DNA from 3 places in the Spiroplasma sp. DGKH1 genome. Region 2 is predicted to be linked to each of the others. Evidence: riboswitches for the same ligand, from Rfam matches in the RefSeq annotation. Region 2 holds a riboswitch; each other region holds the start of a gene.

Region 1 (3,292 bases), on a different contig from region 2:
TTCATGCTTATTAAATGGTGTATCTAAAAAAACAAAATTAGGAAATAACCGAGTTGAATTCGTTTGGCAAGCAAGAATCAATAAATCAAAGTTTTTAGTTTTATAATTTAGTAACCCCTTTTCAGCTTGTTTTCAATTATTAATTGCTAAATTAAAATCTTCTTCCGAGTAAGAAATTCCTGCTTTAACTTTAAAGATCTGAATAGGAAAAATTGGGGTTTCGTTTTTTCCAAGTCCTTTTTGAGTTGCTAATAATATTTGTCTTATCACCATTCTTCCTTCGGAAGAAGTATCAGTTCCATAATTTATTGATGAAAAAACAACTTGGTTTCCTCCTCGTGAATGCATTGTATTTAAATTATGAATAAATCCTTCCATTGCTTGGAAAGTTTCTTTTTCTGTTGTAAGATATCCCTCCTCAAAAGCAATTTTAACTTGGTTTATATTTAAATTTAATAATTTACTAATTTCAAGTTGTGCTTCTTTATTAAGTTGCAAATCAATAGTGTTAATTTTTGTTTGAATTAGTGCTTGTCAATTTGCTTGGCTTTTTAAATTATTTAATTTTAAAATAAATTCTAATTGTTTGACTAAATTTTTGCGAAATGATTTCAAAACACCAGGAGCTAAAAAATAATCAAAAGCTGGAATTGCTTGACCACCATGTTGTTCATTTTGGTGTGATTGAAAAACGATTGCTGCTAGTGTGGCATAAGACTGAATAGTTTGTGGTTCGCGAACCATTCCATTCTTTGTTCAAAAACCATTAGCAAAAATATCTTTTAAATCATACTGCACACATGTTGTTGTTTTTGATGGATAATAGTCTAAATCATGAATATGAATATCCCCATTTTGATGAGCATCACGATATTCCTTACTTAATAAAAAGCGTAAAGCATATTCTTTGGCAGTTGTTGCAGCCATATTCATCATTTGACCAGCTGGTGTATCTGCTGACATATTAGCATTTTCATAAGTTGAATCATTTTTTTCAACATTAACAATTTTCATTATTTCTTCTTTTAAGGCATCAATATCATATGATTTTAAAGGATTTTCTTTAGTAAAAATAGCAAACGAATTACTAATAATACTGCTTATTGTTGAAGTAGTTCCTCCATCAGTTTCTTTGTTATATAAAAACTTTTTGTCATTTAATTTCATTCCCGCTTTTCCCCGTTTCTGTTTTAATTATTATTTAAGTACTTTAAATAAACAAAAATAATATTTAGTTATCTTTGTTGTATTTGTTAATAAAATTCAATAATTTATTATTTTTCATTTTTGTAAAAATACAAAAATTAAATAAATTACAGGATTACTTTATTCCAGAAGTAATCAAAGTTCAAAAACATGGTAGGTCTACTGGCTTTACTTCAACCTACTTACTGCCCTTCCCAAGAAATTTTCTCAGTGGTTATTACAGTGTTCGTCAGTTTTACAGTTGCTGGTACAGCTTGTGCTTTTAACACAATTCCCTAATTAAAAACCATATTTATTTTATTTAATTTTTGAAAGATCAACATCTTTCATACTTAAACTATATCATAAATAAACCAAAATTTTTCATTTTTAAATTAAAAAAATAAACTCCTAACCGTCGTTTATATTTTCATTCAAAATCTCATTTAATTTAGATAAATCAATATTTCCACCCGAAATAATGATTGTCACATTAGTATTTTGTATTAATTTAATTTTTTCAGATAAAACTCCTGCATAAGCTACAGCGCCAGCACCTTCTGCTAAAATTTTGTCTTTTGCTAATAAAAACAAAATTGCTTCTTTAACTTCTTTCTCTGAAACAGTAACAATTTCATCAACATATTGTTTACAAATTTCAAAAGTAATTAAACCAATTTTTTGCACATTAATACCATCCGCAATTGTTTTACTAGGTTCAACTTCAATTGATCTATCAAACTCAAAGGCTTTAGTTAAAGATGGCACATTTTCAACTTCAACACCAATAATTTTAACTTCTGGATTTAATGTTTTTGCGGCAATAGCAATACCTGAAATTAAACCGCCACCACCAACGGGAACAATTATTGTATCTAAACCTTTAACTTGTTCAATTAATTCTAATCCAATAGTACCTTGCCCACTAATAACCTCTTCATCATCAAAAGCATGTACAAATGTTAATTGCTGTAATTTTTGAACTTCTAATGCAGTTTTTAACGCCCCATCAAAATTAGAACCAGATAAAATAATATCTGCACCATATAATTTAGTTGCCTCAATTTTTGATTTTGGTGCATTTTCTGGCATTACTATAGTACATCTAGTATTTGTTAATAAACATGCCAAGGCAACACCTTGAGCATGATTGCCAGCAGATGCAGCAATAATCCCTTTAGCACGTTCGGCTTCATTCAAAGAAAGAATCTTATTTAAACTTCCTCTAATTTTGAAACTTCCTGTTCGTTGTAAATTCTCTAATTTTAAATATATTTCCGCATTAAGCATTTTTGATAGTGCCAAATCATGAATTATATTATCAGAGTTAATATAATCACTAATTCTATCTCGTGCTTCCTTAATTTTATCAATAGTAATCATCAGGGAAAACCTCTCTTGTATATGTGTCTTTGTTTTCATATATATTCTATTCCTTTAAATTTAAAAAACAATGAAATCCTAAAAATAATATATAATTTAAAAAACTAAGAAATTATATTCTTAGTTTTTTTCAAATTCTAAACTACCTGAATTAGTAAAGTTTATTGTTTTATCACCACTAGTTAGGTCAACATTAACATTTCAATTGGCTGTAAACTTTGTATCATCGCCAGTTTTAACAAATGTGCTTGTTCCTTTCTCTCCAATAGTAATTTGGGATAAATCATAATTACCCATTGGGTCCAAACTTTCGGAATTAAACCCTAAACTAGTAATAAAATTACCCAAGTATACTATACCTGTAGCAGATAAGATGCTCATTGGTATGTCAACACCATTAATTTTGGCCGAATTCATATCCATTATATTGTCAGGTATTAATGATAATGTCCCTTGACCTTTTTGAGCTAATGAATAACTACCATCACTATTTTTAGTAAATAAATGACTAACAAAAGTAAAAGTAATATAACTATTAATAGCTTTTTGTGCTTCTTCTGTAATCCCCGTTGTTGTTTCTTCTTTATGGCAAGCAACAATGTTACTTGCTCCGGTTGCTGTTAAACCAACAGCGCCAAAAATTGCTAATAACTTTTTCATTTCTTTATTTTCCTTTCTTTTAAAAATTTTAGGGAAATAAAATAATATAGTTATTACAATTGCT
Region 2 (3,292 bases):
TAAGACATTGAAGCAAATTTAATAAAATCTTCACGTGCAGCATCACTTCAAGTTGTTTTTGCCTTGCTACTATTTAAAATATCATCAAATTTCTGGTGGGCCATTAATGCTACGCCACCGGCCGAAGTATCTTGGGTAATAAACTGGTTACTTTCAAAATTACTATCAAAAGTTATTGGTTCTTTTCCTTTTGTTGTCATTCCCATATCAGCAGTATCAATTAATTGTAGATACTGCGTCGCTTCTGTTAAATTATTAGCTGCTTGTAAATAAATAAAAAGATTATTATTTTTTGCAATATCTAAATAATCACGCTGATCCCAAATTGTTTTAGTATTGGTATCAACATAATAATTCTCATAAGCTACTCTGACTGTTTCTTTGTTTTCAACGACCGCTTTGGCAAAAGTTTTTACTCACGCCGGTTCTTGATATTGTTGATTGTTTGTTTGATCATTTAAACACCCCACCAATGGTGTTGTAATAGTGGTTAATAAAGTTAGACTCGTAAATATTGTTAATAATTTTTTCATTCTTAAATGTAACTACCTTTCTTGTGTTTTTTCATTTTCGCTTAATGGTTCTAATGGTTTCATTTCTAATGATGAAGTTGTTTCTAATTTTGCTTGGGTTTTTTTGGAAAAAATATTATAGGAAATAATACGTTTATCATCTTCATAAAATAAATAATATTGGAGATGGTTAACTCATAGTCTGGTTAAGGGATAAAATAAAACCCCGGCCATCATAATATTTCCCGCACAGTGAATACCATCATAAGATAACCCGTTTAATCATCAAGCAATTAAGGCAAAACTTTGCCCCCCATTGATTTGATTGCCAATGATGACCACTAACAGTCAGTTAATAACAGCAAAAACAAAACCAAATAATAACCCAAAAAGACCAGCAATAATAATAAAAGTTCACCATCATCTGAGAATTAACGGACGACAAACGCGTCCAAGTACCGCTAAAAGTGGCCAAATAATTAAGTATGGTAAAAACCAACTTAAATTAAAGCCCCAGTATAAACCATCAAGAAAACAAAAAATTAAACTAATACCAAAACTCATATAAAAAGGAAAATAAACTCCAGCAAATAAAATTAATAATGTCACTGGCTCAATGTTCGGTAAAAAAGCCATTGCTTCTTTTAAAGCAAAAACTAACGCCGCATAAATTGGAATTAAGCAAATTTGAATTAAAGTTTTAATAGTATAGGGACGCTTATGAAACAAAAATTTTGTTTTTAGTCTACCTCAAAAATTTTTCATAATTTTATTGTGTAACTAACATTAAATTAAAAATATCATTATTTTTCAAGAATAAATCATCAATCCCCACCCCACAAATATCAGGAATATTGCTTTTAGGATCAGTATTACCCTTACATTTTGAATTTGTGGGACTGGTAATTGCTCAATATTCAGAATCATGAGCTGTTTTTTTAATTCATCCGTTGTTAGTATTAACTCCTTCTAGCCAATGTCCTAAAGAACCACTGGCAATAACCTCAAAGCTATCAGGATAATTTTGCATTAAATCTCCTAATGTTAACATTGTTGATTCATAGTTGGAACTAAACAACATTTCATGGACCGGTTTTGTCGCATCGTAGGCATTAATTTTTATTTTTAAAGTATTATCAACCCGATTTTTTAATGCAAAATACTTTGGTAAATATGTAATGTTTAAGATTACCGAAGCACTAAAAATAATACTCGCAATGGCAATTATTAACCACATTACTCAATTTTTTTTATTAGTTTTATTCATATTGTTCTCCTTTAATTATGAGTTCTTAACAACTAAAAAAACGCTTTTGGAGCGTTTTGAATAATTATTAATTAGTAGGTTTTGGTTAGAAAATCAACCTTCATTTTAACTACTAGTAAACAATTAATTATCCAAACCCCAGGGATAATAATTATCGTATTGATAATTGGTTTGTAAATTTTTAGATCGGTCTACTGGCTTAGCTTCATTTTACTTACTATTCCTTCTCAAGATCTTTATCTCAATGGATTTTTATAGTGTTCATCAGCATTACAGTTGCTGGGACAGCCTAGGACTTGCACCTAATTCCCGTAATATCCAAAATTTGCTTTTTTAAGTTGTTATCTTAATAATATGAAGAAGTTGTCAAAATTGCAAGCATTATTTTATTTTTTACATCTAAATAAACTATTTATTATTTAATTCATATAAATAAAGATGATTTATATCAGCACTAACTACTGAAAAAAATAATTTATGATCAGAAGTCTCAAAAAAACCAGCAGCATAACTCTCTAACATGTTAGCAACCACAATTCTAATTGTACCATCATCATTCAATTGTAAAATTTGATGACTCCCATAATTGAAAGCCAAAATAGTGCCATCATCCAATTGCGCAATAGTCTGAACAAGAGTAGCGGTTTGTGATAAAAGTTTAAAATTATCTGATCCAATTTCTCAAGAATAAATATTATTCTCTGTAACAATTTTTATCAAATCCCCAAAATTTGGATTTTTATTAATTAATAAAAATCCAATAACTTTCCCACCGTGATTAGACGTTTCATAGAAATCATATGTTTTTTTAAGTGTTCAATCAAAATCAAAAATATAAATATATTTATCACTAGCAGCTAAAAACTGCCCATTAGAAAGTGGGAAAAAGTAAAGAATCTTATCAGGGCCACTAAATTTTTTAAGCAAAATTAACTTAGGTATTGATCCACTCAATTCTAAAGAATAAATTAGCAAATTATTAAAATTACCAGCAAAAACATAAATTTTACCATCTAACAACTGCACAATTTTATAAAATGTAATGTTAGATTCTGGAACATCAATGAAATCTTTTTTAAAAGAACCATCTCGATTTAACTCAACAATTTTTTTTCCTAAATTTAATAATATCGTTGAATCTTTCAATTCAGCTAATTTGGTATAATCAGTCGAAACTCCCCCTAAATTAGTCATATCAAAATGAGCAGTTTGTTTTTTTATTTTTCCAATATTAGGATTATATACTTGAAAATAAATTTCAATTGGTTCTACATTATCAGAAACATATATTTTGCTGTCTTTTTTTGCAGTCACTTTTGCAGTTGAAGAGGTAATTGACAACAACTCAATTTCTTCGATTTTTAGATCTTTATTTTTAGCAGCCAATGCTTTGCTAATAGTTTCAGATTTATTATTTACAATATTACCAATATTTGGCTCAATTAAATCTTGCGATACTAATTTTTTCCCACCAGTATTAAAATAAACCATCAAAGAATCACCAGGAATATAA
Region 3 (3,292 bases), on a different contig from region 2:
GAAACTTTATTTGTCTTCATAAATTCTATTCCTTTCAAAAATCACTTAATATTTTTTTGATAGTTTTGACATCATGTTGAGTTCCTAGTAATTCAAATTGGTATAATAATGGAACCTGTAATTTTTTGGAAAGAATTGGTCCAGCTACCGCAAAGGTGTCACCAAAATTAGTATTTCCCGAGGCAATTACCCCGCGACAAAATTGGCGATTTTGGTGGTTATTTAAAAATTTAATTACTTGCTTAGGAACTGCTCCTTTATAATCATTGCCCCCACCCCCATATGTGGGACAAATCAAAACATAATCTTTGTCAACTAAGATTTCTTCTGATAAATCATAGGGAATTCGTGTGTTTTTAATATTTAGTTTTTGAATAAAGCGGTGAGTATTATTTGATGTTGAAGAAAAATAAACAACATACATTTCACCGGTTGGTTTGGTAACTGTGTGGTCGGAAACTCTAATAATATCCTCATGCATAATTATTCCTCACGTTTAAAATTCTCAATCTTCATCTTCAGTTTCTTCTGTAATTCCCATTACATACGAAGAACCATTTCCAGAAAAGAAATCATGGTTCTCATCGGCGCGGGCTGATAACTGAGTAAAAATCTCGGGAGCAATTCTTGTTTCTTCTTCACTAAACGGTGATTCGTAACCTAAATTTTGTAAAAATTTCCCAGCATTATATAAACTAAAGCGAATCGCATCTTCAGCTAAGCCAAAACCTTCATAAAGTTCATGTAAATATTTTTTTTCTAAAATAATTAACTCATTTAGTAAATCAAAAACAAATTGTTTCATTTCTTCTTGTTGGGCTCGTGGTAATTTAGCAACTTTTTGTTGGTATTTATAACCACTATAATAGTTATGAATAACCTTGTCTCTTAAAATTAACCGGATAATATCAGAAGTATTTGGGAGCTTACCACGTGCTGATAAGTAAAATGGTAAATAAAATCCCCCATATAATAAAAATCCTGGCATTAGAGCAGCGGCAACTTTTGATTTTAACGGATCATCCCCAACATAATATGGAATTAATGCTTGAGCCCGTTCTTGTAAACTTTTTGTGTTAATTACTCATTCATGGGCTTCTTCAATTTGCTCACTTGAACATAAAGTTGAAAAAATAGTTCCGTATGATCTGGCATGAACAGCAACCATAAAGGCAAAGTTGGTATAAATAACTTGTTCATGGTCGGTTAATGAGTTAGGAACTTGGGCAACATCACCAACCGTTGCTTGGATTGTATCTAATAGTGTTAAACCAGTAAATGTCCGGGTAATTAGTTGCTGTCATTCTGGATTTAAAGTACGTCATGATGTTAAATCATTAGAAACTGGAATTTTTTCTGGTAATCAAAAATTCTGGGTAATTCTGGTTCATACTTCTAAATCTTTATCATCATTAATGACGTTTCAATTAACTGACCGCATTTTCCCCTGAAAATTATTTTGAGCATATTCAAGGGGTGAAAGTGAATCTTGATAATATTTATTTTTTTGTACTGCCATAATTGCTCCTTTCAAAGATATATTAAAAATATCTAGCTAAAATAATTTAGTAATTGCTTAATTAGCGATACTAAAATAAACCCAAAAGTAATCTGGATTTTTTAAATTATTCAACAATATTAAGTCCCGTTCAATGCTAATGGGAGTTGTTAATAAATTATGAAGAGTTAACAAAAAACTTGTAATAATCCCTAAAACAACTTTTCCTTGACAACTAAAAAGCATTCACTTCATTAGGGAAAGGAGTACAAATATTTTTAAATTATTTAAAAGTAATCAAAAAAAGCATGCGCAAGATTATTAAAGATTACAAAATAATTTTGTTATTTCATTCCCAGGAATAACATAAATTTAGTGAGATAACAGACTGGTTTCCTGGCTTAGCATCATTTTACTAGTTACCCTTCTCAAAGTTTCCTTTAATGGCAATGTAACGTTCATCCGCATCACAGTTGCTGGGACAGCAAGAGAATCTAACTCTTTTCCCAAACATCTATTATTCCAAAGCTATTTAGTTGTAAACATATCTTACTATATTATTTTTAATTTGTAAAATAATAAAAAAAGAATAATAATTATTCTTTTTTTCCTTAATTATAAAGTTTTTTCGTTTTCATCGGCATTCATTGAAGAACACTCATAGGAGTCAAGACGCGATATCATCCCTATTTTAAGTCTTTTTTCTACATTAATTTTTTTTCGTAATAATAATTGTTCTCTTTTTTTAATTTTTTTTACTTGGGTTACTATTAATTCGCCCTCATCAATTTCTTGTTTTCATTTTTCTTGAATTTTATGAATAATATTTAAATAATTATCTATTAATTTTTGGTTAAAAACTTGGTAATGATTATTAGCCACTATAAATCTTAATAACCGACTTTGAGCATTTAAAACATTTCATAAAAAAGTTTCAAATTCTCCAGTATCACTAAAAATAACATCAGCCATTTTACGTTCTTTCTTTTTAAACTTCCTATCACTTAAAATTTTCTCCTTAAAGTTTTTAAAAAAAGCAGATAATTTTTGTTTTTTAATATAGCCTCATTCTTGATAACCCATAATTTTAAATTGTTCACTAAAATCAACCATTTCTTTTGTGCGAATTTTAAAAGAATTTAAAAATTTAAAATAATGTTGTGCTATATCAATAATAAGAATTCGATCATGGAATTTTAAAAGTACATTTAATTGATTAACTTCGGTTTTAATTTTATGCAAATAAAATTTTGCATAAAATTCAAATAGCTGCGGATTAGACTTAAGTTCAGCAAAACTAATCATTTCATCATCTTCAATAATAACATATCTTTCTAAAATTTTTTCAAAAGATAATTTATTAAGGACACTAAGAATTTCAAGATATTTTGGTTCTGGTTTCCTATTAGTTGCTGAAGAATCATCTTGAGAAGTATTTACTGCTGAAGTTTCTGATTCAACTTCGCGAATTTCTAATTTAACTTTATGGGGGTGAATTGTGATGGTCGGAATAATTGATCCTTGGTATTTACTAAACTTAAAAATAAAATTTGTCGATTCCGAAAATAATAATTGTTCTAAGTTTATTTGCAATTGTTGGTATATTGTTAACATACTTTCTATTTTCGTAAACATTTTTTCTCATACTCAATAAACTTCAAAAGGTTGACGTTTATATTTACTTATTTCAAGTAATTCATTAAGGTTAACTATTTCTGGTAAGTCTAAAGCAGGAATATTTTTTTCAAAAATATGATTAATTTTATTAATCAAAAGATCAGTTGAAGTTGGATT

Evidence for each region. Region 2 has a riboswitch for cobalamin ahead of QPK10_RS00805 (hypothetical protein). Riboswitches for the same ligand answer to the same signal wherever they lie in the genome.
Region 1: linked by a shared signal. The riboswitch ahead of QPK10_RS01565 (anaerobic ribonucleoside triphosphate reductase) and the one ahead of QPK10_RS00805 (hypothetical protein) in region 2 are both predicted to bind cobalamin.
Region 3: linked by a shared signal. The riboswitch ahead of nrdF (class 1b ribonucleoside-diphosphate reductase subunit beta) and the one ahead of QPK10_RS00805 (hypothetical protein) in region 2 are both predicted to bind cobalamin.

Annotation. Positions count from the first base shown of each region.
Region 1 is NZ_JASTWG010000002.1:5,373-8,664, forward strand. Features, by position in the region: gene QPK10_RS01565 (anaerobic ribonucleoside triphosphate reductase) at 1-1,167, opposite strand, end outside; cobalamin riboswitch at 1,341-1,512, opposite strand; gene ilvA (threonine ammonia-lyase) at 1,597-2,568, opposite strand; gene QPK10_RS01575 (lipoprotein) at 2,689-3,228, opposite strand.
Region 2 is NZ_JASTWG010000001.1:180,988-184,279, forward strand. Features, by position in the region: gene QPK10_RS00795 (lipoprotein) at 1-533, opposite strand, end outside; gene QPK10_RS00800 (hypothetical protein) at 546-1,277, opposite strand; gene QPK10_RS00805 (hypothetical protein) at 1,282-1,779, opposite strand; cobalamin riboswitch at 1,946-2,116, opposite strand; gene QPK10_RS00810 (hypothetical protein) at 2,188-3,292, opposite strand, start outside.
Region 3 is NZ_JASTWG010000007.1:77,657-80,948, forward strand. Features, by position in the region: gene nrdE (class 1b ribonucleoside-diphosphate reductase subunit alpha) at 1-20, opposite strand, end outside; gene nrdI (class Ib ribonucleoside-diphosphate reductase assembly flavoprotein NrdI) at 26-481, opposite strand; gene nrdF (class 1b ribonucleoside-diphosphate reductase subunit beta) at 497-1,519, opposite strand; cobalamin riboswitch at 1,867-2,045, opposite strand; gene QPK10_RS06030 (hypothetical protein) at 2,114-3,292, opposite strand, start outside.